Regions from separate parts of the Novosphingobium kaempferiae genome, predicted to be linked through region 3. Evidence: predicted binding sites of a transcription regulator. Region 3 holds the regulator's gene; each other region holds the start of a gene.
What was found. Region 3 encodes LexA, which represses DNA repair genes until DNA is damaged. Its sites were predicted from a motif close to GTTCCNCNCTTGTTCT; they were not measured.
Positions count from the first base shown of each region.

Region 1: a site for LexA is predicted at 6,591-6,606, ahead of LO787_RS15890 (S24 family peptidase). Genes of this name have one in related genera too.
Region 2: a site for LexA is predicted at 5,640-5,655, ahead of LO787_RS21740 (ImuA family protein). Genes of this name have one in related genera too.

Region 1 is NZ_CP089301.1:3,477,741-3,488,112, forward strand. It holds gene cobT (cobaltochelatase subunit CobT) at 1-748, shown strand, start outside; gene cysS (cysteine--tRNA ligase) at 798-2,261, shown strand; gene LO787_RS15860 (hypothetical protein) at 2,373-2,672, opposite strand; gene LO787_RS15865 (hypothetical protein) at 2,630-3,055, opposite strand; gene LO787_RS15870 (D-2-hydroxyacid dehydrogenase) at 3,152-4,090, shown strand; gene LO787_RS15875 (acetolactate synthase large subunit) at 4,237-5,910, shown strand; gene LO787_RS15880 (hypothetical protein) at 5,959-6,363, opposite strand; gene LO787_RS15885 (hypothetical protein) at 6,353-6,553, opposite strand; gene LO787_RS15890 (S24 family peptidase) at 6,657-7,307, shown strand; gene LO787_RS15895 (MBL fold metallo-hydrolase) at 7,358-8,044, shown strand; gene LO787_RS15900 (MAPEG family protein) at 8,052-8,444, opposite strand; gene rpmF (50S ribosomal protein L32) at 8,605-8,784, shown strand; gene plsX (phosphate acyltransferase PlsX) at 8,821-9,885, shown strand; gene LO787_RS15915 (beta-ketoacyl-ACP synthase III) at 9,885-10,372, shown strand, end outside.
Region 2 is NZ_CP089301.1:4,781,636-4,792,007, forward strand. It holds gene LO787_RS21730 (error-prone DNA polymerase) at 1-3,102, opposite strand, end outside; gene LO787_RS21735 (DUF6504 family protein) at 3,102-4,925, opposite strand; gene LO787_RS21740 (ImuA family protein) at 4,843-5,619, opposite strand; gene LO787_RS21745 (SOS response-associated peptidase family protein) at 5,946-6,734, opposite strand; gene LO787_RS21750 (hypothetical protein) at 6,853-7,053, shown strand; gene rpoD (RNA polymerase sigma factor RpoD) at 7,808-9,862, shown strand; gene LO787_RS21760 (hypothetical protein) at 9,985-10,236, opposite strand.
Region 3 is NZ_CP089301.1:5,209,916-5,220,287, reverse strand. It holds gene gltX (glutamate--tRNA ligase) at 1-745, opposite strand, end outside; gene LO787_RS23670 (ComEC/Rec2 family competence protein) at 881-2,989, shown strand; gene lexA (transcriptional repressor LexA) at 3,155-3,847, opposite strand; gene LO787_RS23660 (molybdopterin molybdotransferase MoeA) at 3,949-5,175, opposite strand; gene moaC (cyclic pyranopterin monophosphate synthase MoaC) at 5,163-5,648, opposite strand; gene trpC (indole-3-glycerol phosphate synthase TrpC) at 5,683-6,474, opposite strand; gene trpD (anthranilate phosphoribosyltransferase) at 6,485-7,477, opposite strand; gene LO787_RS23640 (anthranilate synthase component II) at 7,474-8,073, opposite strand; gene LO787_RS23635 (phosphodiester glycosidase family protein) at 8,070-8,858, opposite strand; gene trpE (anthranilate synthase component I) at 8,855-10,366, opposite strand.

The DNA.
Region 1 (10,372 bases), 1.7 Mb from region 3:
CCGCTCGTGGGACTTCGATCAGGAAGAGGGGCTGCTCGATGCGGCGCGCCTTGCCCGCGTGGTCGTCTCGCCGGGGCAGTCGCTGTCCTACAAGATCGAGCGCGACGTGGAGTTCAAGGACACCGTCGTCACGCTGCTGCTCGACAATTCCGGCTCGATGCGCGGGCGCCCGATCTCGATCGCGGCGATCAGCGCCGACGTGCTGGCGCGCACGCTGGAGCGCTGCGGCGTGAAGGTGGAGATCCTCGGCTTCACCACCCGCGCATGGAAGGGCGGCCAGAGCCGCGAGGCATGGTTGGCGAACGGCAAGCCGCAGCACCCCGGCCGCCTCAACGACTTGCGCCACATCGTCTACAAAAAGGCCGACGAGCCCTGGCGCCGTGCCAAGAAGAACCTCGGCCTGATGATGCGTGAGGGGCTGCTGAAGGAGAACATCGACGGCGAGGCGCTGCTCTGGGCACACAACCGCATGCTCGCCCGGCAGGAGGACCGCCGCATCCTGATGGTCATCTCCGACGGCGCGCCGGTGGACGATTCGACCCTTTCGGTGAACTCGGCCGGCTATCTCGAAGCCCACCTGCGCCGCGTGATCGAATGGATCGAGAGCAAGTCCCCGATCCAGCTCGTCGCCATCGGCATCGGCCACGACGTCACCCGCTACTACCGCCGCGCCGTGACGATCATGGACGCGGAACAGCTGGGCGGCACGATGATCGAGCAGCTTGCGGGGCTGTTCGAGGAGGAGTGAGGCGCGGGCGCGGCTTGACTGCGCCCGTCTCCTGCCTAATGCCCGCGTCATGACCGACGCACCCCAACTCACGCTGTTCAACAGCCTGACTCGCAAGCTAGAAGCGTTCGAGCCCGTCCATGCTGGTGAGGCGCGTGTCTATACCTGTGGGCCGACGGTCTACAACTATCCCCACATCGGCAACATGCGCGCCTATGTCTTCGCGGACGTGCTGGGCCGGACGCTGAGCCACAAGGGGTACAAGCTCACTCACGTCATCAACATCACCGACGTCGGCCACCTGACCGACGACGCTGATGCCGGAGAGGACAAGATGGAGAAGATGGCACGCGCTCAGGCGCAGTCCATCTGGGACATCGCGGAGCATTATACGCAGGCCTACTGGGCCGATATCGCGGCGCTCAACATCCGCCAGCCCGCGAAGTGGTCGATCGCCACGGACTACGTGCCACAGATGATCGAATTTGCCGAGAAGATAGCTCCAAATCACTGTTATGAATTGGAAAGCGGCCTCTACTTCGACGTTTCCACGGTTGCCGATTACGGTCGCCTTGCGCGTGCCGTGACCGAGGAAGGCGAGGGCCGCATCGAGGCCGTGGACGGCAAGCGCAACGCCGCCGACTTCGCGATCTGGCGCAAGACGCCTGCGGGCGAGAAGCGGCAGATGGAGTGGGATTCTCCTTGGGGTCGCGGCGCGCCGGGCTGGCATCTCGAATGCTCGGTGATGAGCGGCGACCTGCTCGGCTTCCCGTTCGACATCCACACCGGCGGCATCGACCACCGCGAGATCCATCATCCGAACGAGATCGCCCAGAACCAGGCGTTCTGCTGCAAGCCAGAAGACTCTTGCAGCCTCGACGTGCCCGTAAATTCGGGTGCCAAGGTATGGATGCACAACAATTTTCTTGTCGAGCGCTCAGGCAAGATGAGCAAGTCGTCGGGTGAATTCCTGCGGCTGCAACTGCTCATCGACAAGGGCTACCATCCGCTCGGCTACCGCATGATGTGCCTTCAGGCGCATTACCGCAGCGAGCTTGAGTTCTCGTGGGAAGGACTGGCGGCGGCGCTCGTGCGCCTGAAGCGCATGATCATCGTGGCCGAACGGCTTGCCGATGCCGAGGCGGGCGATGCTTTCCACCCCAAGCTCGCGCCGATGCTCGAAACTTTCGAGAAGGCGATCGGCGAAGATCTCAATACCGCCGTTGCGCTGACCGCGCTGGAGGATGTGCTGGCGGCCAAGAAGGTCGATGCCTCGGCCAAGCGCACCGTCGTCGAGAAGATGGACGCTGTGCTCGGCCTCGACCTGTTCGGCACCGGCCGCGCCGATCTGCGCCTGCGTCCCAAGACCGCCGAGATCACCGAAGCGGAGATCGAGGACGTGCTCACCCGCCGCAAGCAGGCCCGCGCCGACAAGGACTTCGCCACCTCCGACGCGCTGCGCGACGAACTTGCGGCGAAGGGCGTCGAGGCGATGGACGGCGACCCGCTTGGCTGGGAGTGGAGGCTAGGCTGAACCTCCATTTTCTTCGTCATTGCGAGCGCAGCGAAGCAATCCACGGCTAGGCCGTCACGCTGGATTGCTTCGCTGCGCTCGCAATGACGATGGAAAGTTATCTGCGAGGGCCTACCGCTTCGGCACCACGACCAGCTTGTAGGGCATGTAGAGCAGCACTTCCGACAGCCCCGCGCGCGCCCATTCGACCGGGCGGCTGAGGCCTTCTATCTCGACGCCGTAGTCCGGGCCGACGCGCGAGGCCATCTCCCGCGCATCCTTGGCGATCGCCTCGGCCACTGCGCCGCGATACTGGTCGGGCGCGACTACTGACAGCGTCAGGTCGCCGGTTTCGTTCATCAGCGCGCGGCCAACCGGCTTCACCGATTTCACGAAGGCGGTGATCGCGGTCTGCGCGCCTTGCGCGTCCATGCCGCCGGCCAGCGCGACTTTGGCGAGGAACGTGGTGCGCTGGCTGTCGGGCCGACTTCGCCGCCCAGCGTCAGTTCGCGATAGTTGGCAAGCGTCAGCGGCTGCAGGGTGCGCTCGCCATAAGCAAGCTGAACGCCCGATTTCGGCGCGGCGGCGATGGCGCTGCGGATCATGTCGTAGATCTCGCCCTCGCGCTGGGCCTTGTCGCGGGTATCACCCGAGACGGCGACCTCGACGACGGCGAAGTCCGCCTTGCGGCGCAGGCCCACGGCGGGCATGTCGGCGCTGTAGTCGTCCGCCTCGCGGCGCATGGCGGTGACGATAACCTCGCCGAGACCTTCGTCCTGGCCCCATGCGGGCGCGATGCTGCCGATCGTCGCCAAAACGACAAATATCGATGCGAATCCTGCTCTTGCCATCCCGATCCTCCCTGTCAGAACTTCCCCATTTCCTTTCTTGCCGATTTCCGGAGCCCGTCAATGACCGTCGCCGTTCTCAATGCCAACTCGCGCCCGTGGATCGAGGGCAAGCTGCCCGAAGGGGTGGAGCCGCTGTGGTTCGAGGATGCCGATGAACTGATGGAGATCGCCCCGCGCGCCGAGGTGGCCTGGCTCGACATGATCGCGCCGCCGAGCGCGAAGGAGGCGATCCCGCTGATGTCCGGGCTCAAGTGGTACAGCGCGATGTCGTCGGGCGTGGACTGGCTGCCGCTCGACACTTTCCGCGAGCGGGGCGTGCGCCTGACCAACGGCGCGGGCATCCATGCGCAGACCGTTTCGGAATACGCGGTCATGGGCATGCTGACGATGGCGAAGGGCTGGCGCGAGGTCGTGCGCGCGCAGGACCGGCACGAATGGCTCACGCAGCCACCGGGCAAGCGCGAACTGCTCGGTTCCGAAGTGCTGGTGATCGGCGCGGGCGAGATCGGCGCGCGCATCGCGGAGATCCTGCGCGTGTTCGGGGCGAACGTGACCAGCGCGCGGCGGCGCCCGGGGCCGGGGGAACTTGGGCAGGATCAGTGGCAGGGTGCCCTCGGCCGGTTCGACTGGGTGATCCTGATCGTGCCTTCGACGCCGCAGACCACCGGCATGTTCGGGGCGGACCAGTTCGCGGCGATGAAGCCGGGCGCGACGCTGCTCAACTTCGCGCGCGGCACGGTGATCGATCAGGACGCACTGCTTGCCGCCATCGATTCGGGCCATCTGGGCGGCGCGTTCCTCGACGTGACGACGCCCGAGCCGCTGCCTTCGGACCATCCGCTGTGGTCGCGCGAGAACGTGCATATCTCGATGCACCTGTCGGGTCGGGCGCAGGACGCGCTGTTCGCGCGCGGATCGGCGCGGTTCCTCGACAACCTCGGTCGCTACCAGCGGGGCGAGGAACTGGCGCACCAGGTCGATCTTTCGGTCGGTTACTAGCTCTGCTTGGCCGCACCTGATATTTTCTTCGGATGGGCTGGCCGATTTATCAGGGACGACCCTGAGTCAAATCGCGTATCAGCCTCGATCAAGACGGCCGGACATTGAGGGACCGGCTGACAAGAACGAGTGGGGATAAGCGGATCATGGCTGAGAGCGACAAGCGCAAGGCGTCGGACCTGTTCATCGAATGTCTGGAGCAGGAAGGGGTCGAGTACATCTTCGGCGTTCCCGGCGAGGAGAACCTCGATTTCCTCGATTCGCTGTCGCGCTCGAAACAGATCAGGCTGATTCTGACGCGGCATGAGCAGGGCGCGGGCTTCATGGCGGCGACCTATGGCCGCCATACCGGCAAGGCGGGCGTGTGCCTTTCGACGCTGGGGCCGGGCGCGACGAACTTCGTCACCGCCGCCGCCTATGCGACGCTGGGCGGCATGCCGATGTTGATGATTACCGGCCAGAAGCCGATCAAGAAGTCGAAGCAGGGACGCTTCCAGATCCTCGACGTCGTCTCGATGATGCAGCCGATCACCAAGTATGCGCACCAGATGGCGTCTTCGGACAACATCCCGAGCCGCGTGCGCGAGGCGTTCCGCATCGCCGAGGAGGAAAAGCCCGGCGCCACGCATATCGAACTGCCCGAGGATATCGCCGACGAACACACCGATTCGCGCCCTGTGCCGCGCTCGATCGTGCGTCGTCCGACGGCGGACGTGAAGTCGATCGTGCAGGCGGTCGACGCGCTGCAGACGGCGAAGCGGCCGCTCCTCGTGATCGGTGCGGGCGCGAACCGCAAGATGACAAGCAAGATGCTGGGCGAGTTCGTCGAGAAGACCGGCATCCCGTTCCTGACGACGCAGCTCGGCAAGGGCGTGATCGACGAGCGGCACCCGATGTTCCTCGGCTGCGCGGCGCTATCTGCGGGCGATTTTGTCCACCGCGCTATCGAGGATGCCGACTGCATCGTCAACATCGGCCATGACGTGATCGAGAAGCCGCCGTTCTTCATGCACAACGACGGCACGCGCGATGATCGCAAGGTCATCCACGTCTCGACCAAGACGGCCGAGGTGGATCCGGTCTACTTCCCGCATATCGAGGTGATCGGCGATATCGCCAACGCCGTGTGGCAGATCAAGGAGGCGATCACCCCGTCGCCCAAGTGGAACTTCGACGCGATGCTGCGCTACCGCGCCGCCGAGGTCGAGCACACCGACAAGCTGGCATCGGACGAACGCTTCCCGATCTTCCCGCCGCATGCCGTGAAGCAGGTGCGCGATGCGCTGCCCGACGATGCGATCGTCTGCCTCGACAACGGCGTCTACAAGCTGTGGTTCGCCCGTGGCTACTGTGCGACCAAGTCGAACACGGTGCTGCTCGACAATGCGCTGGCGACGATGGGGGCGGGGCTGCCGTCGGCGATGGCGAGCGCGATGGTCTATCCCGATCGCAAGGTGCTCGCGGTCTGCGGCGACGGCGGGTTCATGATGAACAGTCAGGAGATGGAGACGGCCGTGCGCCTCGGCCTGAACCTGACAGTGCTGATCCTGAACGACAATGCCTATGGCATGATCCGCTGGAAGCAGGCCAACATGGGCTTCGCGGACTTCGGGCTGAACTACGGCAACCCGGATTTCGTGCAGTACGCGCAGAGCTATGGCGCGAACGGCTATCGGGTGGAGAGTTCGGCGCATCTCAAGGAACTGCTCGCGCATTGTCGTGATACGCCGGGCGTTCACCTGATCGACTGCCCGGTCGACTATTCCGAGAACGACCGCATCCTCAACACCGAGATCAAGGAACTGTCGCGGGCGCTCTGAGCGCTCGCCATGCGTCGTCCCGGAGTAAATCCGGGACGACGCGGTCCTTCAGCAGTCTTCGAGTACCAGCAGTTCCACCTCGACCGTCATGTACGGCGGGCCCTGCCGATGCTCGACCGCCACGATCGCCGCATCGGCGACGAGGTGGCGCGGCACGCTGAATTCGTGATCGGGGAGCGCGGCGATGAAAGTCTCCCCGTGCGCGATCGCCTGCGCGCCTTCAAAGGCGAGAACGATGGTGTGACGCGCGCCGGTGAACGTGGCGCTCGCCCAGGCACGCTCGCCGTGCTGGACAAACTCCACACCCGGACCTGCGAGTTGCATGACTTCGGAAAGCAGGCGCAGCCACGGCCCGCGCGTGGCCGATGCAAAGCGCATGGGGGCGGCAAGCGGGGCCGTGACAGGGGCGGAGGCGAAAGGCTGGCGGGCTTCGCGGACCAGATCAGTGTGCATGGCGGTTCTCCATCGCGCCGGTGAGGTAGGCATTCATGAAATTTTCGACCCGCGTGGCCGTCTTGTCGCGCGGGACGCGGCCGTTGCGCAGGTCACCCACGAAGCGGGGATCGTGAGCGGCAAGGCGGCCGAACTTGGTACGGGGCATGGCGGTTTGGCGTAGGAAGCGCTCGATTTCGCGTAGCAGCATCCGGTGTGGTCCTTTCCCTATCTGGATTCGCCCTTTCGTTCTCTTTATGTTCACATCATGACCCCACTTGTCTAGGAAAAATCCTACGACTATGGATTACAAGATGGACATCGACCCGATCCGCCTCCGTTTGCTCGAACTTGCCGAGGGCAGGGGCGTGAGCCTTGCGAAACTGTCGCAGATGATCGGGAAAAACCCGAGTTATCTTCAACAGTTTGTGCGAAAAGGCAGCCCTCGCAAGCTGGAGGAGCAGGACCGGGGAATGCTCTCCCGGTTCTTCGGCGTGCCCGAATCGGAACTGGGACGATCGAAAGAAAAATCCTACATATCGAAGGAATATGAGCGGCGCAGGGACTGGCACGACGTTCCCCGCCTCGCCATCGGTGCTTCGGCAGGGCCCGGTGCACGCTCGGACGACGAATCGGCGTTCGATACCATCCGTTTCTCGGCTCGCTGGCTGCGCAGCCTCGGACTCCAGCCGGATGGTCTCTCGATCATCGTCGTGACTGGCGATTCGATGGAGCCGACACTGCGGGATGGGGACGAGATTCTCGTGGACCGTGGCGCACGGGCGCCGCGCGACGGCATCCATGTGGTGCGCCTTGGTGAAACCCTGCTGGTCAAGCGACTGGATACGTCACGGCCCGGCCTGCTCGTCCTCATCAGCGACAACGCCGCCTATCCGCCCGCCGAGTGCGCCGTCGATGAAGTCGATGTCGTGGGGCGTGTCGTGTGGAAGGGCGGGCGGATCTGAGTCGGCCTGTCCGGTTGCATTGACGCGCTTCTGCGGCCATTTCCGTGGGCATGACGCAAGGCACCGACAAGACTCAACCGACGCGCGTGGGCATCATCCCCGTGACGCCGCTCCAGCAGAACTGCTCGCTACTGTGGTGCACCGCCACGATGAAGGGTGCGCTTGTCGATCCCGGCGGAGACCTGCCCAAGCTGAAGCAGGCGCTGGAGAAGACCGGTGTCGAGCTGGAAAAGATTCTCGTCACCCATGGCCATCTGGATCACTGCGGGCAGGCGGGCGTGCTGGCCAAGGAACTCGGCGTGCCGATCGAGGGGCCACAGGAGGAGGACCGCTTCTGGATCGCGCAGCTCAATGACGACGGTCCGCGCTGGAACATGGAGGCCTATACCTTCGAGCCCGACCGCTGGCTGGAAGATGGCGACAAGGTCACTGTCGGCGAACTGGAACTCGATGTCGTCCACTGCCCCGGCCATACGCCGGGCCATGTCGTGTTCCACCATGCACCGAGCAAGTTCGCCATGGTCGGCGACGTGCTGTTCCAGAACGGCATCGGTCGCTGGGATTTCCCGCGCGGGAACCTCGAGGACTTGGTTCACTCGATCACCAGGAAGCTATGGCCGCTCGGTGATGACGTGACTTTCGTGCCGGGCCACGGGCCGGTGAGCACTTTCGGGCAAGAGCGCCGCACCAATCCCTACGTCAGCGACGAGGCGGTCAAGCGCGGGCTCCCGGCCTGAAGAGCGTTTAGAATCGGCCGAGCGCGATCAGTACTGCCATCGTCGCGAGGCTGAGAAGCGTGAGCACGCTGACAATGAATCCCACGGCGCGCAGCGGCGACTTCTCGGGCTTGTCCATGCCGATTCCGTGGGCGAGGCGGGCCAGCAGATAGAGCGCGCCGATGATCGACAGCCACTGGCCGCCCTTGCCGGACAGTTCGATCGCGGCGACCAGGATCAGCACGAAGGGCGCGCTCTCTCCATAGTTGGCCTGCGCGCGCATCCGGCGCAGGAGCAGCGGATTCTCCCCATCGCCGTGCCACACCTTCGCCGCCATGCGTGCCTTGCCGGTCCGCACTGCCAGCCAGAAGGCGAGCACGGCCGCAGCGGCGGAAAGGCTGAGCGTGGTCTGCAGAATCATGTATGTGTACTCCCGTTGGGGACGAGGTCATGGTCGAGGGAGTAACGGGTTGCAACTCGCGTCAAATCGGTTATAGGCGCGCCTTCGCAAGCCGCCGTGTCCCTTGACGGTCACCGGCGGCCTTTTTGACAGAAACGTATTTGCAGGAACAGGTGCCGAGATGGCTGTCCCTAAAAGAAAGACCACCCCCTCCCGCCGGGGCATGCGCCGCAGCCATGACGCGCTGAAGGTTGAAGCATTCCATGAATGCGGCAACTGCGGTGAACTGAAGCGCCCGCACAACCTGTGCAATGCTTGCGGCCACTACAATGGTCGTGAAATCGTCGCGGTCGAAGTCTAAGACTTAGATCTCAAGACGTATTTCGGAGAGAGCCCCATGAGCTTGCCGCGTATCGCCATTGACGCGATGGGCGGCGACGAGGGCGTGCGCGTCATGATCGAAGGCGCCGCGCTTGCGCGCCGCCGTCATGACCGCTTCAAGTTCCTGCTCGTGGGTGACGAGGTGCGGATCAAGTCCGCGCTCGAGAATCACCCGAACCTGCGGGCGAGCTCCGAAATCCTGCACACCGATGGCGTCATCAGTGGCGAGGACAAGCCGGGTCAGGCTCTGCGTCGCGCCAAGGGGACGTCCATGGGGCGCGCCATTGAGGCGGTGAAGCTCGGCCATGCCGGCGCTGCGGTCAGCGGTGGCAATACCGGCGCGCTGATGGCGATCTCCAAGCTGACGCTGCGCACGATGCCCGGCATCGATCGTCCTGCCTTGGCGGCTCTGCTGCCGACGCTGGGCGACAATGACGTCATCATGCTCGATCTCGGCGCCAATACCGAGTGCGACAGCCGCAACCTGGTCCAGTTCGCGATCATGGGTGCTGCCTATTCGCGCGTCGCGACGGGGCGTTCGGAGCCGCGCGTCCGCCTGCTCAACATCGGCACCGAAGAGACCAAGGGCACCGAGGAACTGCGCGATGCAGCCGCCGTGCTCAAGGGCGCGGCCGAGAATCTCGCGATGTCCTTCGATGGCTTCACCGAGGCGGACAAGATCTGCCGCGGCGATGTCGATGTCGTCGTGACCGACGGTTTCACCGGCAATGTCGCCTTGAAGGCGGTGGAAGGCACGGCGCGTTTCGTGGCCGACCTGCTGCGCCGCGGCTTCAGCAGTTCCTTGCGCTCGAAGATCGGTTTCCTGATCTCGAAGCCGGCGACCGACCTGCTCAAGCACCATCTCGACCCGAACAATCACAATGGCGCGGTCTTCCTGGGCCTCAACGGCATTGTCGTGAAGAGCCACGGCAGCGCCAATGCTGCAGGCGTGGCCAATGCCGTGGCGGTCACCGCCCGGCTGCTGGAGGAAAACGTGACCGAGCGCATCTCTGCCGACCTTGCCCGCCTGGGAGGGTCGACCTGGCGCATGCCCAAGAGCGTACAGGAAGAGCGCGCCTGATGATTCGTTCGGTACTGATCGGAACCGGCTCCGCGTTGCCGCGCACGGCCGTCAGCAACGCCGAACTCGCCGAGCGCGTCGATACCAGCGACGAATGGATCGTCGAGCGTACCGGCATCACCAACCGCTACATCGCGCAGGACGACGAGACGACCTCCAGCCTCGCCACCGATGCTGCGCGTCGCGCGATCGAAGCCGCGGGCATCGAGGCCTCGTCGATCGACCTCATCGTGCTCGCCACCGCGACGCCCGACCAGACCTTCCCCGCCAGCGCGACGATCGTCCAGAGCAACCTCGGCTGCCGTCCGGGCGGCATCGCCTTCGACGTCGCCGCCGTCTGCTCGGGCTTCCTCTACGCTGTCGGAGTCGCCGACTCGATGCTGCGCACCGGCATGGCCAAGCGTGCGCTGGTGATCGGTTCGGAGACGTTCAGCCGCATCCTCGACTGGGAAGACCGCACGACCTGCGTGCTTTTTGGCGACGGGGC
Region 2 (10,372 bases), 430 kb from region 3:
GAAGTCGCTCTGCGCGATCGCGCGCAGCATGTCATCGTGGTTCACAATACGGTCGCAGATGATGTGAATGACATCGCCTTCCTTCTGGAGACGTCCGCGCATGGCGATCATCGAGGCGGACATGATCTGGCGGCGATAGATCTCGAACTTGTCCGGCCACAGGATGCCGTTGGCGACCCCGGTCTCGTCCTCGATCGTGACAAAGAGCACTCCCTTTGCCGAGCCGGGTCGCTGGCGAACGAGCACGACACCGGCGACCTCGATGTTGCGGCCATCACGAACGGACGGCAAGTCGGCGCAGCGGACTACCTGCATGGCATCGAGCCGGGAGCGCAGGAACTGCAGCGGATGACCACGCAGCGAAAGCTGGAGTGCGCGATAGTCCTCGACGACCTCGCGCCCCGCGCTCATGGCCTTCAGATCGACGTCGGGTTCAACCCCTTCGGGCAAGAACCCCGCCTCGCGCGCGTCGGCCGCTGCGAAGAGCGGCAGCGGGGCCTCGCCCAGTCCCTTCACTTTCCAGAGGCCCTGGCGTCGATCCTCGCCCAGGACGGCGAATGCATCGGCTTCTGCCAGGCGCTCGATCGCAGCGCGCGGGGTTCCGGCACGGCGCCAGACTTCCTCGACGCTTTGGAAGGGAGCAGGTCCCCGGGCCGCGACGATCGCGGCGGCATGGATGTTGGCAAGACCGCGAACCTGGCGAAAGCCGAGGCGGACCGCATGGAGGCTGCCCCGTCCCGGTTCGAGGCTGCAGTCCCAGTGGCTGTGGTTGATCGAGACGGGCCGGACTTCGACGCCATGCGCCCGCGCATCGCGCACGATCTGGGCCGGGGCGTAGAAACCCATGGGCTGGGCGTTGAGCAGCGCCGCGCAGAAGACATCGGGATGATGGTGCTTCATCCAGCAGCTGGCATAGGCGATCTTGGCGAACGAGGCGGCATGGCTTTCCGGAAAGCCGTAGGAGCCGAAGCCTTCGATCTGCTTGAAGGTGCGCTCGGCAAAGTCCCTGGGATAGCCGCGGGCGATCATGCCGTTCACCAGCTTGTCGTAGAAGTGACTGACACCGCCGGTCAGCTTGAAGGTCGCCATGGCGCGGCGCAGCTGGTCGGCCTCGACCGGCGTGAAGCCCGCACCGACGATCGCAACCTTCATCGCCTGTTCCTGGAACAGCGGCACACCGAGCGTCTTCCTCAGAACCGCCTCGAGCTCGGGCCTGGGATATTCCGGCGTCTCCTTGCCTTCACGGCGCCGAAGGTAGGGGTGGACCATGTCGCCCTGGATGGGGCCCGGGCGCACGATCGCGACCTCGATGACGAGGTCGTAGAATTCCTTCGGCTTGATGCGCGGCAGCATCGACATCTGCGCGCGGCTCTCGATCTGGAAGACCCCGAGGGTGTCGGCCTTCTGGATCATGGCGTAGACGTCCGGGTCATCGTCCTGCAGATCGGCCATGGTCTTGTACACGCCCTTGTGCTGCTCGAGCAGGTTGAACGCGCGGTTCATGCAGCCGAGCATACCGAGGCCCAGCACGTCGACCTTCATGAACTTCAGGGCATCGATGTCGTCCTTGTCCCATTCGATGATCTGGCGGTTCTCCATGCGCGCCGGCTCGATGGGTACCAGATTGTCGAGCCTTTCGTGCGTCAGCACGAAGCCGCCGGGATGCTGCGAGAGGTGTCGGGGCGTGCCGATCAGCTGGCGCGAAAGCTCCAGCGTCAAGCGCAGGCGATGATCGTCGGCATTGAGATTGAGGCTCTCGATCTGTTCGTCGGTGATCCCTTCCATCGACCAGCCCCAAACCAGCCCGGTCAGCATTTTTGTAAGGTCTCGAGGCAGGCCGAGGGCCTTGCCGACCTCGGCCACAGCTCCGCGGGTCCGGTAGCGGGTGACGACAGCGGTAAGTGCCGAGCGATGACGGCCGTAAGTCTCGTAGATCCACTGGATGATCTCCTCGCGGCGCTCGTGCTCGAAGTCGACGTCGATGTCGGGAGGTTCCTTGCGCTCGCCCGAGACGAAGCGTTCGAACAGCAGCTCGTGTCGGATCGGATCGATCGAGGTGATGCCGAGCATGAAGCACACGCAGCTGTTGGCCGCCGATCCTCGCCCCTGGCACAGGATGCCGCGCCGGCGGCTTTCAGTGACGATTGCATTCACCGTCAGGAAGTAGGGCGCATAGCCGAGCCGGTCGATGAGCGTCAGTTCGTGGTCGATCTGCTTCGCATAGGCCTGCGGCAGGCCGCCGGGAAACATGCGCGCCGCCGCATCCGCGGTAAGGCTCGCGAGAGCCTGCTGCGCGCTGCGTCCGGCCATGACCTGCTCGTAGGGATACTGGTACCGGATTTCGCCAAGGTCGAAACGGCAGCGCTCGGCGATGTCGGCGCCCGCCTGGATCGCATCGGGAAACGCCGCGAACCGCCGCTCCATTTCTTCAGGCGACTTGAGATTGCGATCCATGAACCGTTCGCGCCGGAAGCCCAGCGCATCGATCGTCGTCTTTTCCCGGATCGCGGTCATCACATCCTGCAGCGGACGCATCGTGGGATCGTGATAGAGGACGTCGCCGATCGCGACGCTGCGCACCCCCGCCTCGCGCGCGAGCCTGTCCAGGCCGTGGAGACGGACCATGTCGCCCGGCCGGCGCCGCAGCGACAACGCGCTGAACCCGTCGCGCCCGAAAACCGAGCGAAGATCCTGCAGGTCGGCGGCGGTGCGCTTGTCAGGCTGATCGGGAAGCAGGATCGCCACTAAACCCGCCGCGTGTTCGACAACGTCGCTCCAGGACAGGATGCACCGGCCCTTGCCGCCACGTCCCTTGCCGAGCGACAGCAGTCGGGTGAGGCGCGACCAGGCGGCGCGGTCGCGGGGATAGAGCAGCAGCGCGCGGTCATCGGTGAGATCGATGCGCGATCCCGCGATCATCCGGACGCCGCTTGTCTTCTGGGCGTCCCAGCCCCGCACGATTCCGGCAAGCGTGTTGTGATCGGCAAGCCCGAGCGCGCGGTGCCCCAATGCTGCGCCTGTCGCGAAGAGTTCTTCCGGTGCCGACGCACCGCGCAGGAACGAGAAGTGGCTGGTGACCTGGAGTTCGACGTAGCGCGCCATCACCCGAACACGCCGTGGATGTACCAGCTCAGATCACCGGTCGGTGCATCGAGCCCGTCGCCGCGCCGGAACAGCCAGAAGCGTTCGCCGCCATCGGTCTCGACCATGAAGTAGTCGCGCACGGCCCACATCTCGCGTGCCGAGCGCCACCATTCGCCATGAACGCGTTCGGGCCCTTCGCCGATCGCGACCTTGTACAGCGTGCCGCGCCAGGCAAACCGCCGGGGCGGGTGATCGGGCATCAGCGCGACGACGCCGGACAGCGGTTCGGGATGGGGAAGCAGCCGGACCGGCCGGCGCCATTGCGGCCATCCTTGAGGCAATGCGAGAGGGGGAGCGCGTCGCACCGCGCGCTCGGGCACATCGCTTTCGACCGGACCGATGCGGAACAGGGCCTTCTCCCCGGCACGCCCAGCAAGCTGATCGACGAGCGGCGCGAGGTCGGGCTCCCTGCCGTCAGGACCGGGAAAGGTCCCGATCATGACCGGCTGCAGATCCTCGACGCGTGGCGCAACGAGACGCATCACTTCGATGCCGAGCCCGGGGTCGATACGTTCGACACGCATGGCGAACATGCGCGCGAGATGTCGCGCATCGCGCGTTGCGCCTGCAGTGCCGATCACGAGTCGCTGCTCGACGGCATCGACGCGCGTGCAGGTGAGGGCCGCGGTACGCAGCCCCAGCCGGCGCCGTTCCAGTTCGCGGACCAGGTCATCGGCGAGATCGCCGATGACCTGGTTGATCGCATCTGCCGTGCTGATCGGCTCGAGCAGCCTGCGCTCCGAATACGGTGCTGCGAACGGCACGATCGCCACGATGGGTTCCGCTGCCAGTCCGCGTGCCTGATCGAGGCGTTCGACGGTGCGAAGACCGAGGCGCCTTGCAAGCGGTCCTCGGGCGATCGGATAGAGATCGCCGATGCGCTCCAGACCGAACCGGGCAGCGCTTCCCAATGCCTCGTCGGAAAGCCGCAGCGCCGCAAGCGGCAATTGGGCAATCGCATGGGTTTCGGTGCCGCCAGGCAGTACGATGATCGGCTTGCCAGCAAAACGGGCGAGGGCATGGGCAGCGCCCGGCGTACCGGCAATGGCAATGTGCGCGGTGAAGCCGAGGTGCGCGAGGAAACGCACGACCCGGCGGCAGAAGCTTTCCTCGCCACCGAAAAGATGTGTCGTGCCGGTAAGCTCGAGCCAGAGCCCGTCCGGTGGACTGACGCTCGCCACGGGTGTCCAGTGGCGAGCCGCGTGAAGCGCGAGCCGGTCGAGCCATGCACGGTCGTCCCCCGGCGTCGCATCGCTGACATCAAGGTCCGTCACAAGAGCGCGTGCATGTGCCGCAGCCATTCCGGGATGCAGCCCGAGCGCGCGCGCGATGGGGCAGGCGGACGTTATGATGTCGCGCTGCCCCGCCCGTTCGATCAGCACAACCGGCCTTGCCAGATGCGCCAAGTTTGCCAGTGCAGGCGCTGCCGGCCATGGCGCACCTGCATCATCGGGGCCCATGGCGCGAAAAGGATGATCCGCCGCTTCGCTGCGCCGGCCCATTTCACGCATGGTCGGGCGCTGATGGGCGGGCAGGGCATCGATGTCGCCCACCCTCGGCTTCGCGCGAAGCTCCGGGTCCTGCGCCCAACGCGCACCGGGACGCCATCCGCCACCGCGAGGCACGGAGCAGGGGCCGGGGTCGTCATCGACAGGCTCGGTGAAACGCGGCCCGAGGTCCGGCCGAGGGGCGGCGCGATCACGCGGCGCGGATGGTCGCTCCTGCCGGCGCAGCCGTTCGATCGGCAACTGCGGCAGGTAGAGCGAGGCGACCCTGATCATCGCAAGCCTCGAGAACAAGAGAGAAGGGAGCGCCGCCGCGCTGACGTAAGAGATCGACGTGCCACCGTGCACGGCCGACACCGGTGTGAGGCAGGCGCTCGGAAGGGGCGGCCCCTATGCTCCAGCGCGTCATGGCGGACGATGGCTGGGACAGCGGATTGCGCTCGCGGGTTCGGTGCCGCCGGTAGAGCAGCATCGGCGTCCGGCCATCGGCGGCTGCGAGTTGCAGGCGCCTGGTTGCCGTCTGGTCGGCTGACCTGACTTCGGCGATGACGCAGGCAAGCGAGCCGTCACGCAAGGCGTCCTCTGCCAGAGCAAGGATTTCGGCATCCTTTTTTGCCTGTGCGTAAAGGATCTTGTGCGGCCCGAGGCCGGCCTGCTCGAGACCCGGCGCATAAAGGTCGAAGCGGCTCAACGCCCACAGGACCGTCATTCCATTCTCTGCGGCAAAGCGTGCAGCTATGCCGGCGGCAAAAAGAGTGGCTGCGGCATCGTCCGCCCAGCCGGCACTGGCAGCGGCGATCTCGTGAAGGGAGGCGCCGGCAATGCCGCCTCCGGCGAGCCGCGTGTCGATCTCCGGGATGCCGAAGGGCAGTGCCGGACCGCGATCCGATTGCGCTTGGGCGACTTGCGCGCGTAGCGCGGCAAGCTGTTCGGCAGGCAGCCGGGAAGGAAGGGCGGTTTGCAGGAGCATGGATCAATCGCGACTCATATGTTCGCTTTATGTTCTATTTTATCAGGGTTGGCGTCAAGGCGCAGACGCCCGCAAGGGCGCGTCATGGTCGCTAAGCAACGGGTTGAAAACGGGAAAGAATTCCAGCGAGGGCGATGTGCACACTAGTGACCTCTGAAAGAGATTTGCGCGCGTTTTCGTGGCGGTGGCTGCAACATCCGGCATGCAGGAAGGCTGGCCGGAGTGTCCCGGAAACGCCGACGAACAGGATTTACCTCGACGTCCTGGCGGTGTGAAAGCCGGCAGGGGATCGGGCTCTATGCATGTGGGGATGATGTTCGGCTCTCCTAGAGATCGAACGCTCCCTGAGCCTTTTCTCCCGGTGTCGGATAGACCCGCACGGCTGGCAGCGAACCGGCGGGAAGGTGGATAAGAACCTCACTGGAAGGGATTGTCGGATCCAGCCAGTCAGCCCAGCGTTCGCGCGGAAGCGGTATGATCTGGCGATGGTGATAGGGCGCGACGTCCTTGCCTGCGGCCATGGTCAGAAGCGTGAACGCTTCGCCCTCCAGATTGTCGCGCCAGATGCCGGCCATGCAGAACCAGGTGTGATCCCTCAGAGTGAAGAGCCACTTGTCGAGGCGCTTCTGGCCGTGAACTTCGGGATCGGTGAACTCGTAGAAACCGTCGGTGAGAACGAGACACCGATGCGACCTGAACTGCCTGCCCTCAGAGCGGAAGTTGTAGACCGGCTTGCCTTGGGAACCGGCCCAACTCCAACGGCGATTGACCAGATCGGCGGAGTTGCGATCCCCCGGCACGCCTGAGCGGATGATCGGCGCGATATCGGTCATCCTGATGTCCTCGCGAGACGGCACGTTGGGTTTGCCTTCAGGCAGGTCGATCCTGAAGCGCATCTCCTCCAGTTCGGCAAGGATCGCCGCGATATCGGTTTCCAGCTTGAAGTCGTTGCACATGCTACCTCCGCTCGAACAGTGGGAAGCATGCCATCCGTGCGGCGCAATGTCAGGATCATTCCATGGCGGTCGCAGCCATTCCGGCACTGGCCCCGCGCAAATGATGGCAACGCCTGCTCGAAGGTTGCGCTTCGGGCGCAGGGGCGGGCGTGCCGCCATCCGAAGCACGCGCAAACCGCGAACCGAAACGTCGCATACCTGCTACCGCGGCGTTATCCACCAGTGATGCAGCTGCGAGGCATCGACGCGGGATGCGCGGCGCGTCTAGGCGGCGGCGATGAGCATCATCGCCACAATCATGAATTCGACGACGGGACAGCCAATCCAGAAGCTGACGTTCCAGCGCATGCCCAAACCCTGGGTGACCCTGCATCTTGCGACCGGCGAACAGGTCACCGCGGATCGTGTGCATGTCGGAAAGCCTGCGCCCGGCAAGTTCGCTGCCCCGGTCGAAGTCTGGGTCACGCCGAAGTCCTAACCGCGCCTCGCGAGTAGAAGCGTGTGCTGCAAGCCTGATGGCCGAATAACGTGCAGCTGCCACCCATATGTGCCGAATGCTGGGCATCGTCGGCAATCCTTCGTCCATTGGTTCGTGGCAGCTTGGGTTCTTTGATTGACGTCCGGTGGTTTGCGCAACGTTCCGCAAATCGGTGGTGTGCATGATCCTTGCGCACACAACAGGTCCACCACACACATCGAAAATGTGCCGGTCACCGGGACCGCAACATGGGGCGAATGCCTTCAGTCGGCAGGCAGGCGCGGGAGAGATCGACGGCAAGTCTGGGCGATCTGAACCCTGTGCGCCTGCCACGCACGGGATATGTCTCCGGCCCGTTCCTGTAACGCGTCCCGATAATGTGCCGCTGTGCGAAGCGATGGCGTCCGTTCCATAATCCACATGACGATCAGTTCCGATTGAGTGTTCAACGGCAGCGCACTGCTCCGGGTTCCACGAGGATATCGAACCATGATGCTGAAGCCTTGCGGCAACCCCAAACGGGTCCGGCGACACTCGGCTCACTAAAACGTCGCCCGGGATTTGGCGTGCATCCGATCTGAGCTTCGCAATAGAAGGCGGCATCGAACACGCCGGTTTCGGTCGGGGATAGACTGCGGTCGGGAATAGGCTGCTGGAACTTCGCGCGGTTGTGAGGCAAGGGCGCTCGCAACCCTTCATACTGTCCAGGCGCGCAGAGGGCCGTGGACCTTTCGAATGAGATGACAGCAAGACCATGACCAAAAACGATCAGCGCGACGATCTCGACACACCGCTGATCGAAGCGAGCCGTGGTTCGGTGGCAAAGTTCATCGCGTATGCCAAGCGCCGCGGGACAATCACCGTCAGCGAACTGAATGCGGCGCTGCCGCAGGATCAGATGACGACTGACCAGATCGAGGATGTCATGGCTGCCATCTCCGAGATGGGGGTGAAGGTCGTCGACAACGACGATGATGACAGTGACGATGGTGATGAGGCTGTCGATGCCGAGCCCGGCGCCGGCGCTGCCGCCAATTACGATGACGAACCGGGCGATGAGGCCGATGATACAGGTGCGGCCTTCCAGCGCCGCGAACCGGCTGCGAGGAAGGCCGATGCTCTGGGCAGCACCGACGATCCGGTACGGATGTACCTGCGCGAAATCGGCGCCGTCGAGATGCTCAGCCGCGAAGGCGAGGCGGCGATCTCGAAACGCATAGAGGCCGGGCGGGACATGATGATCCAGGGCCTGTGCGAGAGCCCGTTGACCTTCCATGCGATCATCGCGTGGTCCGAGGCGCTCGATGCCGGGACGATGCAACTGCGCGAGATCCTGGATCTCGATGCGATGGTCGCCAAGGAGCCCCAGCCCGAGAACCTTGCGGACGATGGCAATAACGCCGGTGACGGCGAGATCAGCGCGCAGACAACGGGTCCATCCTTCAAGGATGATCCTGCCGGTGAAGACGACGCCGATGAGGAGGTCGACGAGGACGGCAACCCGGTCGCGGGAAAGGACGCCGAGCAGGAGGAGGACGAGGGCAACACCATCAGCCTCGCCGAGATGGAAGCGGCGCTCATGCCGGACGCACTGGCGAAGTTCGCCCTGATCGCCGAGCTTTTCCATGCGTTCGAGCCTTTGCAGGCCGCTCGTCTGGACGCGATGGGGCTAGGTCTGGCATTCCCGGGAGCGCAGGAAACGGCGTACCAGGAACTGCGCCTGGAACTGACGGCCCAGGTCGAGGCCGTGAAGTTCCATGCCTCGAAGATCGAACAGCTGATCGACAACCTCTACACGTCAAATCGGCGTCTGACGGCGCTGAGCGGGCAGATGCTGCGCCTGGTCGAACGTCACAAGGTGAAGCGCGCCGACTTTCTCGAAAGCTACATCGGCCGCGAACTGGACGATACCTGGCTCGAGGACGTCGCGAAGAAGGACAGGAAGTGGGCCGCCTTCGCGGCGTCGGAAGCGGTGCCGGCGGAGCGCATCCGCCTTGAAGTCGCGGATATCGCCGCCGCAACCGGCATGACGCTTCCCGAGTTCCGCCGCATCGTCAACATGGTCCAGAAAGGCGAGCGCGAGGCGCGCATCGCCAAGAAGGAAATGGTCGAGGCGAACCTGCGGCTGGTGATCTCGCTTGCCAAGAAATACCTCAACCGCGGCCTGCAGTTCCTGGATCTCATTCAGGAGGGCAACATCGGCCTGATGAAGGCGGTCGACAAGTTCGAGTACCGCCGCGGCTACAAGTTTTCGACGTATGCGACCTGGTGGATCAGGCAGGCGATCACGCGCTCGATCGCGGACCAGGCGCGTACGATCCGTATCCCCGTCCACATGATCGAGACGATCAACAAGCTGGTGCGCACCAACCGGCGTTTCCTCCACGATCATGGCCGCGAGCCCACGCCGGAGGAGATGGCGGAACGCCTGTCGATGCCGCTTGAGAAGGTGAAGCGGGTCCTCAAGATCGCCAAGGAGCCGGTCTCGCTCGACACCCCGGTGGGTGACGAGGAGGACAGCCACCTGGGCGATTTCATCCAGGACGCGAACGCGGTGATACCGGTCGATGCGGCAATTGAGTCCAACCTCAAGGAAATGATCACCCGCACGCTCGCCTCGCTCACCCCGCGCGAGGAACGCGTGCTGCGCATGCGCTTCGGCATCGGCATGAACACCGACCACACCCTCGAGGAAGTCGGGCAGCAGTTCTCGGTCACCCGCGAGCGTATACGCCAGATCGAGGCGAAGGCGCTGCGCAAGCTGAAGCATCCAAGCCGTTCGCGGGTGATGCGTTCATTCCTCGACTGATAGGCCCTCGACTGATCGGCGCGGGCGGTGTCGCTCGCATCGGGCGCGATTATCAGTCGGGAAGGAACATTCGCGGGCGCATGGTATCATACGCCCGCGGTCAAGAGCTGGTCGGGCGTCGATCAGAGGGAGGTAACGGCGGGCTTTGCTAGAACGCTCGGTTCAGTGGACTTCGCGCGCTGGGTTTGCCGTCGGTCGCTGTATTTTTTCCAGGCATATCCACCCGCAACGGTAGCTACCAGTCCGAGTGGGCCCATCCGGCGTAGGATGGTGGGCGCGGCTATACCGAGGAGCGTTCCCCCGGTCCCGCTGATGCCGCGGACGTGCTTTGCCGCCTTGTTGCCAGCAATGGCTCCGATGATCTTGCCGAACATGTTCTGTCTCCTTTGACCTCTATCAAGGGTGCATAAGGGCGAAGGTTCCACGATCACGTTCACTTCCGGGAGGGGGTAACCTGCCAGTCTTCGAAGACGAGCGCCTATTCCCGGTCAGGAGAGGGTGCGTGAGAGG
Region 3 (10,372 bases):
TCAGCGGAACGTGGCCGTAAACCGGCACGTCCCAGCCCATGCCGCGGATGATTACGAGCTGGCGGAAGGCGTTGTTGAGGTGATCGTCGCCGCGCAGGACGTGCGTCACGCCCATGTCGTTGTCGTCCACCACCACGGCCAGCATGTAGGTCGGCGTGCCGTCGCTGCGCAGGATGACGAAATCGTCGATTTCCTCGTTCTGCACGGTCACGGAGCCCTGGACGAGATCTTCGATCGTCGTCTCGCCGTCACGCGGCGCCTTGACGCGCACGACCCACGAACGGTCGGCGGGCCAGGTCGAGGGATCGGCGTCGCGCCATTCGCTGTCGATGCGGAACGGCCGGCGCTCTTCCTGCGCCTTCTGACGGCGCTCGGCGAGTTCTTCCTGGGTCAGGTAGCAGCGATAGGCGTTGCCGCTCTCCATGAGCTGCGCGGCCACTTGCGCATGGCGGTCCGAACGCGCGAACTGGAACACCGGCGCCTCGTCACCGTCGAGGCCAAGCCACGACAGGCCGTCGAAGATCGCGTCGATCGCAGAATCCGTCGAACGGGCGCGATCGGTGTCCTCGATGCGCAGGAGGTACTTGCCGCCATGGTGGCGCGCGAAGAGCCAGTTGAACAGCGCCGTGCGGGCGCCGCCAATGTGGAGATAGCCGGTCGGCGATGGAGCAAAGCGCGTGACGACAGGGCGGAGCATTGGGGCCTCCTTGCCAGTCGCTTCGCCCGATGCACTGCCGCTTGCCATCTACCCGACCTTCCTGTCCTATTGGCGGCCATGGGGACCCACGCCGCGACTTGTCAAAATCCGCCTCCGCAGGGGCCTGGAGCCGCTGCATTGCAGCATGGGCCATGGACCGGTGAAGGCGTCTTGTCGAGGGTTTTGGCGGTCGTCGAGCGTTTTCTTTCGCAGGCCGGATTCGATCGGGCTCCATGGCTCACGGTAGCCTTCGCAACCGGCATAATTGCGTGGTTTTGGCTGCCTTCGGCGCCATGGTGGGCGGGCTTTTGTGGGCTTTGTATTGCAGTTTCTGCAATTGCTTGCGCGTCCTTTCGTTGGTGCAATGCGTGGCCTCATGCGATGCGGGCGCTTCAGGTGCTGCCGCTGCTTGTGCTGGCGGGATGCATCGTGGTGTGGGGCCGGTCCGAACTGGTCGGCCAACCGCCCATCGCCCGGCCGCTTTCCGGGACATTTACAGGTCGGGTACTGGGCGTCGAACCACAACCGGCACTGGAGCGCGACCGGCTGACGCTCGCCATGCGCGAGCCGGAAACCGGACGCGCCATCAAGGTGCGCGTGAACGTGCCGGGAAAAGCCTCCACCGCGGAGCTTTCGGCGGGCGATCTGGTGGCATTCAAGGGACGACTCATGCCTCCCGCGCCGCCGATGTTGCCGGGAGCATACAACTTCGCGCGTACCTCATGGTTCTCGGGCATCGCGGCGACGGGTTCGGCGATCGGGGAGATCGAAGTCATCGAACCGGGCATGGACGACGACGCATGGCTTTCCGGTCTGCGCCAGTCGCTCACCGATCATATACGCGAGCGCATCGGCGAACGGCGCGGTGGTATGGCCGCTGCCTTCGTCACGGGCGATCGGGGCGGCATTTCCAGATCCGACGACGAAGCGATGCGCGATTCGGGGCTGGCGCATCTGCTTTCGATCAGCGGGCTGCATGTGAGCGCGATGGTGGGTGCGGTCTACCTGATCGTCATCAGGGTGCTCGCACTGTTTCCCTGGCTGGCGCTGCGGGTCAGGTTGCTGGTGCTGGCGGCGGGGGCGGGGGCGCTGGCGGGGGTGGGTTATACGCTCCTGTCAGGCGCCGAAGTGCCGACCGTCCGCTCATGCATAGGCGCACTGCTCGTACTCGCTGCCATGGCGCTCGGTCGCGAGCCGCTGTCGCTGCGAATGCTGGCCGTCGCGGCTTTTTGCGTGATGCTGTTGTGGCCGGAGGCGGTGACCGGCCCGAGCTTCCAGATGAGCTTCGGCGCGGTGCTGGCGCTTGCCGCCGTCACGACGTCCGAGCCGGTGCGGCACTTCCTCGGCCCCCGTGGCGAGGGCTTGGCGATGCGCGGGCTGCGCCATGTCGGGCTGCTCCTGCTGACCGGCGTGGTGATCGACCTCGCGCTCATGCCGATCGGCCTGTACCACTTCCACCGAGCGGGCGTGTACGGGGCGATCGCCAATGTCGTGGCGATCCCGCTGTCGACATTCGTCGTCATGCCGCTGCTGGCCGCCGCGCTCCTGCTGGATGTGGTCGGGGCAGGTGCGCCGATGTGGTGGCTGGCGGGCCATGCCATCGATCTGCTCACCGGCCTGGCGCACTGGTTCGCATCCCGACCCGGAGCCGTGAACCTCCTTCCGGCCTCGGGAACGGGTGCCTTCCTCCTGTTCGTGGCTGGGGGACTCTGGCTGGGCCTGTGGAGCGGCCAAATCCGTTGGCTGGGCCTGCCACCGGCACTGATCGGCACGGGGCTGCTGGCGCTGGCTCCACCTGCCGATATCCTGATTTCAGGTGATGGCCGTCATGTCGGTCTGGTCGATCCTGCAGGCGGCCGCCTCTTCGTCCTGCGAGATGGCGCGAGCGGTTACGCGCGGGACAACCTCATGGAACAAGCTGGCATGGAAGGCGAGCCAATGCCGCTCGACCGCTGGCCGGGCGCCGTCTGCAACCGGGACTTCTGCACTCTGGAGATCAGGCGTTCCGGCATCACCCGTCGCCTTCTCGTGTCCCGTGGCCGCGATGCAGTGCCTGAACGCGCCCTGGTCGCCGCCTGCGAGCATAGCGACATCGTCATCGCCGACCGATGGCTGCCGCGCAGTTGCCAGCCTCGATGGCTCAAAGCCGACCGCGCTTCGCTGGCCGAGACCGGTGGCCTTGCCGTTTATATCGAAGACCAGCGCATCGAAACCGTGGCTCAGACGCAAGGCGAACATGGCTGGTGGCGAACGGCGGCGCCCAACACGGCAGTTAAGCGTGCGCATCGCTAGGCCTTGCGGCCAATTCGACATATCATGCCGTCATAAGGCTTGGGCGGTAAGGCAAGCCATATGCCCGCACCACTACTGCCGGTCATGAAGGCAAAGCACCTGCGGCAGCAATTGGGATTGAAGCCCGTTCATCCTATGGGTCGAACAGGCTTCAGCAAATGAACTTCAATTGTAGCGACGAAGCAGGCCGGCGAGCTTGCCCTGGACCTCGACTTCATCCGGTCCGTAGATCTGCGGCTCGTACGCGGCATTGGCCGGGTCAAGCCGAACCATGCCAGATTCGCGCCGGAGATACTTCAGCGTCGCTTCTTCACCACGGATGAGGGCCACGACGATTTCGCCGTCGCGCGCCGAGTTGGTGCGCTTCACAAGTGCAAAGTCGCCATCGAGAATACCGGCTTCGACCATCGAGTCGCCGGAAACCTCGAGCGCGTAGTGTTCTCCTGATCCGAGAAGCGCAGCGGGAACAGGTAGCATGGACTGCCCTTCCAGCGCCTCGATCGGTACGCCGGCAGCGATGCGGCCGTGCAGCGGGATTTCGATGACGTCATTGGCAGGCTGCGGCGCGCTTCGCGCAGGCTGAATCGCCGCGATGCCGGTGTCGTCGTTAGTGGCCGTGGCGCGCGAGGGCTTCGTCCCGGCATTGTCGGGTTGGCGCAGCACTTCTAGGGCGCGGGCACGATTGGGCAGGCGGCGGATGAAGCCGCGCTCCTCCAGCGCAGAAATCAGCCGGTGAACGCCCGATTTCGACTTGAGATCGAGTGCTTCCTTCATTTCCTCGAAGCTCGGGGAAATGCCGCTGTCTTCGAGACGCGTCTGGATGAACCGGAGCAATTCGTGCTGCTTGCGCGTCAACATTGTCGCTGCCTTTTCGTAACCTCCGGACCAGGGAAAACCTGACCTTGTTTGTTCTGGTAGTGAACATTGAGGGAACAATCAAGCAACGAATCGAAACGATCTTAAGCAATACCGCCATTCTGAAGCAGATAGATTTGAACCTTGTCGTTCACCCGCGCGTCTTCGGCAAATGCGGCGCGGTCGATAAGGACATTGCTGGCCGCAATGGAGGAAAGTGCGCCGCTGTCCTGCAAGGGATTGGCGATGACGGTTTCCCCATTCCACCATCCGCGCAAGAATTCGCGACGCTTTCCGTTGGCACGCAACGGTTCGCCTAACGAGGCCGTGAAGTGCATCGGTAATGGCTGTGCAGCGCCAAGCATCGCGCGGAGCATGGGTAGCATGAAATGATAGGCGGTGACGTAGCTCGACACCGGATTTCCGGGAAGTCCAAGCACGATCTGGCGGCGGCCATTTGTGTCGCGCGTGGCCACTAGAATGGGTTTGCCCGGCTTGATCGCCACGCGCCAGAAATCGATGCTGGCACCCCATCGTTCGAGAGCGGGACGGATGAGGTCGTGATCGCCTACCGATGCTCCGCCGCTGGTTACGATGAGGTCGGCGTCGGACGATGCCTCGAAAGTGGAGGTAATGGCCTTGATCGTATCGGGAACCGGGCCGATCCGCCGGGCATCGACGGCGGTTGAACCCGCCAAAGCCAGGAGCATCGCGCCGTTACTGGCGGGGATTTGGTGAGGCGCGCAGTGCTCCGGGTCGGCAGCAAGTTCGTCGCCGCTGTCGATGATGACGACGCGGGGCTTGCGGGATACGGGCAGGTACTTGTGTCCTGCCGCGATGGCGAGGGCCGTCTGTGCGGGACCGACCGGCTTGCCTCTAGGCAGGATTTCAGCGCCTTCGATGAAGTCCATGCCGCGAGGGCGGATATGCTTCGTTGCGGGAACGGGCGCTTCGCCGGTCAGCGATATCTCGTCGCCATGGCGCGCCAGATCTTCTTGGAGAATTACTGCCGATGCGTCAGCGGGCAACACCGCGCCGGTGGAGATGCGGACGGCCTCGCCGATTGCGATAGTGCCGATATACGGATGACCCGCCGCGCTTTCTCCCACGACACGCCAGGGGCCGGTGAGGTTCAAACCAGCGACGGCATAACCGTCCATCGCTGAGAGGCTGGCCGCAGGCTGGGTCCGGCGGGCATGGAGCGGCTCGGCGAGATATCGCCCGAGAGCGCCTTCCACATCGACGTGCTCGATCGTGAGCGGAGATGCCAAGGCAAGAAGCCGCGCCTGCGCTTCCTCCAGGGGAAGGGGGGGCGCGGTTACTCGGTCCATCCTGCAGCTTTCCAGTGGCCGGACTTGCCGCCACGCTTCTCGACGAGGCGGATTTCGCCGATGACCATGCTTTTGTCCAAGGCTTTGGCCATGTCGTAAATCGTTATGAGTGCGATGGAAGTCGCTGTTATTGCTTCCATTTCTATGCCTGTCTTGCCTGTCAGCGAAGCAGTCGCAGTGGCGCGGATCGCATCGGCCTCGAACGTGAAGTCGATGTTCACGGCATCCAGCGCGAGCGGATGGCACATCGGTATGAGGTCGGCAGTCCGCTTGGCCGCCATGATCCCGGCGATCCGCGCTGTGCCAAGAACATCGCCCTTCGGCGCATCTCCGGCCTTGATGGCATCCAGCGCCTCCGCCGACATCGTGATGCGCCCCGAAGCGACTGCGAAGCGTTGTGTAGGCGATTTGGCGCCTACATCCACCATGCGGGCCGTGCCTTCGGAATCGATGTGCGTAAGGGTCTTGCTCATTTCGTCTCCCTCTTCACACAGCGGGCAGGCCGGATCAAATGCCGGTAAGGAGCATCCGCGTTGCGGCTTCGATGTCGGCCTGACGCATGAGGCTCTCACCGACGAGGAACGTGCGTGCGCCGCTTGCGGACAGGCGTTCGAGATCGGCGTGGGTGTTGATCCCACTTTCGCTGACGAGCAGCGTGCCTTCCGGTGCCAACGGGGCGAGGCGCTCGGTCGTCGAGATATCGGTTGCGAAGCGCTTCAGGTCGCGATTGTTCACGCCGATAAGTCTGGATTTCAAGCGGCTTGCACGATCCATCTCGGATTCATTGTGAACTTCGACGAGGCAGTCCATCCCCCGTTCGTGCGCTGCAGCCTCGATCTCCGCCATGAGCACGTCGTCCAGCGCAGCGACGATGATGAGGATGGCGTCGGCACCGATGGCGCGGGCCTCGACGACCTGCCACGGATCGATCATGAAGTCCTTGCGGATTACCGGCAGCGCACACGCGGCGCGGGCGGCGATCAGGAAATCCTCGTGGCCCTGGAAATAGGGTGCATCGGTCAGGGTCGAGAGGCAGGCTGCGCCGCCCTTTTCATAAGCGACCGCGTGTTCTGAAGGACGAAAATCTTCTCGGATCAATCCTTTGGATGGTGAAGCTTTCTTGATTTCCGCAATCAGCGCGTAGTCGCCGGCGGCCTTTGCGCGAAGCGCTGCCTCGAAACCGCGCGGCGCGGTTTGCTGCGAAGCCCGTGCATCGAGGTCTGACAGGGTGGCGAGCACCTTGCGGGCCGCGACTTCCTCGCGCTTGGTATCGCAGATTTCGGTAAGCTTGTCGGACATGGATTCCTCGTCAGGCGCGGGTGGCCGCGATCCAGCAGTCGAGCAGCGCTTTCGCCAGCCCCTTGTCGATGGTTTCGGCGGCTTCCTCGACGCCTTCGGCCCAGCTATCGACCTCTCCGGCGACCATGAGCGCGCCTGCCGCATTCAGGAGGACCGCGTCACGGTAAGCACCGTGTTCGCCGAGCAGAAGGCGGCTGAGGGCTTCGGCGTTGTAGGCCGGATCGCCGCCACGGATGGCTTCCACCGGAGCAACCGGAAGTCCGGCATCCTGCGGCGTCACACGTCGCATCGACAGTTCGCCGCTGCGAATGTCGGCCACTTCGTTGCCGCCGGCGAGGCTCAGTTCGTCGAGCCCCTCGTCGCCGGATATGACCATCGAATGCTCGGTGCCCAGGCGCAGCAGGGCGTCGGCGTAGATCGGCACGTAGGCGGGACGCGCGATGCCGACCAGTTGTCGCGATACTTGCGCCGGATTGGCCAGCGGCCCCATCAGGTTGAAGATCGTGCGACGGCCGAGCGACTTCCGGAGCGGCATGAGGCGGCCGAGCGCCGGGTGATGCCGGGCAGCGAAGAGGAAGCCGATACCGATCTCGGACAGGGTAGATTCGGCGGTCTCGACCGCGCGATCGAGGTCCAGCCCCAGCGCTTCGAGCGTGTCCGCTGCGCCCGCCTTAGAACTGGCGGCGCGGTTGCCGTGCTTGGCGACCGGAACGCCCGCTGCCGCGACGACGAGCGACACCGCAGTCGATACGTTGAGCGTGTGGTGGCCATCGCCGCCGGTGCCGCAGACGTCGATGGCGTTGGCGGGGGCTTTCACCGGGATCATGCGGTCGCGCATGGCGCGCGCGGCGCCGGCGATCTCGCCCGCGGTTTCTCCCCGATCGGATAGGGCGATCAGGAAGGTGGCGATTTCGGATTCGGGGACATCACCGTCGAGGATGGCGGCGAAGGCGATCTCGGCCTCTTCCTCGGGTATCGGGTGCCGGGGATCAGGCAGGCTCACAGCACAACCAGCCGTTCCGGAAGCCGGGCGTCGATCCCGCAGGCCTTGAGGAAGTTCGCGAGCATGGCGTGACCGTGCTGGGTGGCGATGCTTTCCGGGTGGAACTGGACGCCGTGGATAGGCAGGCTGGCGTGGCGGAAGCCCATGATATGACCGTCGTCCGAGCGCGCGTTGACGACAAGCGTCTCGGGAATGTCCTCGACGATCAGCGAGTGATAGCGCGTCGCCGTGAACGGCGAGGGGAGGCCTGCGAAAACGCCGGTTCCGTCATGCGTGACCGGAGAGGTCTTGCCGTGCATCAGACCGCCGCGCACGACCTTGCCGCCGAAATACTGGCCGATCGACTGATGGCCGAGGCAGACGCCCAGCAGCGGCATCCCGGCATCGGCCGCCGCGCCGACGAGATCGAGGCTGATGCCTGCCTCGTTGGGCGTGCAGGGGCCGGGCGAAATGAGGAAGCCCTTGGCTCCGCTGGAGATCGCCTGGCCTGCGCTGAGCGCGTCGTTGCGCACGACTTCCACTTCGGCGCCGAGTTCCATCACGTAATGGACCAGGTTCCAGGTGAAGCTGTCGTAATTGTCGATGACGAGGATCATCTGTGTGCCTTTGCGCTTTTCTCGACGACGATCAAGGGGCCGAGCGGGGGACCGCCATCGACGCGGCCATGTTCCGGATCCCAGAGCGAGGAAACGCTGCCGTCGAGGAACAGTGCGTTGTCGCATTTGAGGGCGTCGCGGAAGTAGCGGGCCAGCTTGCCGAAGGAGACCGGCTCGTCCGAGATCACGAAATGCGCGCGGCCCCTGGCATCCACGCCGACGCCGTTGCGCAGTTTCAAGGACTTGCCGTCGTCATCGATCCTGGGATGCAGCTTGCCTGCAATGACCAGCATCGGGCCTGACTGCGTGCCGAAATCGGGGCGATCAGTCACTGACTTCTCGAAATCGTCGGATTTGCGCACATGCCAGTTGCCGCCCGCGTCGCCGTAGAAGACGCCGTTGGGCAGCATGTGGAAGTTGCCCCAGCCCTCGTTGGTGTTGAGCGCTTGGCGTTTCTCGCCTTCTTCCACGTAGTAGCCGATGGGCTGGCCATCGGCGTCGAACATGCCGCCATTCATCGCGAAGGCGACTTCGTGGCTCTTGGCGGGCCGATTGACCGCGAGTTGCGAGAGGCTGCGGTACGGTGCGCCGTCCTTCGGCCCGAGTACCGCGTGGATGGTGTGGCGGCCGGGCACCGCTGTGCAATGCGTGAAACTCGCGCCCTCGAAACTGCCGCCTTCGCATGGCGGCGGCGGTGGCTTGGGAGGCTGCGGAGCCGATTCGGAGGAACAGGCTGCGAGGAGTATAGGCGCCGCGAAAGCAGCAATCCCCGCAAGCCGTGTCATTGCCCGAAGCCCGGTTCCCCCGCGACGCGGATAGCTTCGCGCGCGGCGGCGAACAGCGCGCCGCTCTTAGCTTCGCACTCGCGCTGCTCGTAGGCAGGATCGCTGTCTGCCACGATACCGGCACCGGCCTGAACGTGGAGAACGCCGTCCTTGAGCAGTCCCGTCCGCAGGACGATGCAGCTATCCACTGAACCGTCCGGCGCGAAGTAGCCGACGCCGCCCGCGTAGGGGCCACGCGTTTCGGGTTCGAGTTCGGCGATGACTTCGCAGGCGCGCACCTTGGGGGCGCCCGAAACGGTGCCTGCGGGGAACCCGGCAAAGACCGCATCGATGGCGTCGTGATGCGCGGAGTCGAGCTTGCCGACGACGTTCGACACGATGTGCATGACGTGGCTGTAGCGCTCGATGGTGTAACTGTCGGTCACTTCGACAGTCCCGGCGGCGGCGACGCGGCCCACGTCGTTGCGGCCAAGGTCGAGCAGCATGAGGTGCTCGGCGCGTTCCTTGGGGTCGGCGAGCAGGCTTGCTTCGTTCGCCTTGTCCTCGGCAGGGGTCTTGCCGCGCGGGCGCGTGCCAGCGATCGGGCGGATCGTGACCTCGCCCTCACGGACGCGAACGAGAATCTCCGGGCTCGAACCGATCAGCGCGAAGCCGGGCAGGTCGAGGTAATACAGGAACGGTGATGGGTTCACGCGGCGCAGAGCCCGGTAGAGCGCCAGCGGCGGCAGCGGGAATTCACATGTGAAGCGCTGCGCCAGCACAACTTGAAAGATGTCGCCGGCCTCGATGTAGTCCTTGGCCCGAAGGACCATCGCCTCGTAGGCTTGCGGCGTCATGATCGCGGTTTTGGTCGGCTCCGGAAGATCTGTGGCTACAGGCGCAAGTGGTGCCGGAGCGGCAAGTCGGCGCAGTGCCTCGTCGATCCGCTCGACCGCGCGAGTGATGGTCTGCTCGGCACCATCGCCGCCGGACCAGACCGGGGCGACGCAGAAAAGCTCGTCGGAGAGGCGGTCGAAGATCAGGATCAGCGATGGGCGGACGAACAGCATGTCGGGCAGTTCGAGTGGGCTCTGCGGTGCGCGCGGCAGCTTCTCGACCAGTCCGATGGTCTCGTAGCCGAAATAGCCGACGAGGCAGGCGAGGGCTTTGGGCAGTGCTTCCGGAACGTCGCAGCGGCAGCTTTCAACCAGAGCTCGCAGTTCAGTCAGGCTGTCGCCTGCGAGCGGGGAGAAGGCCTCGCGGTCAGCCTGCCAGCCACGATTGATCTCGCAGGCCTGGCCGCTGGCGCGGAACACCAGATCGGGGTCGAGGCCGAGCAGGCTGTAGCGCCCGCGCGTCTCGCCGCCTTCCACCGATTCGAGCAGGAAATCGCCGCGCCCGTCCTCGATCAGCTTGAGCGCTGTGCTGACGGGTGTCTCGGTATCGGCGACCAGCTTGCGCCAGACCAGCGCGGGCTTGCCCTGCGCAAGCTGGTCCATCACCTGCTGACGATCGCATTCGCGCTCCATCGCTGC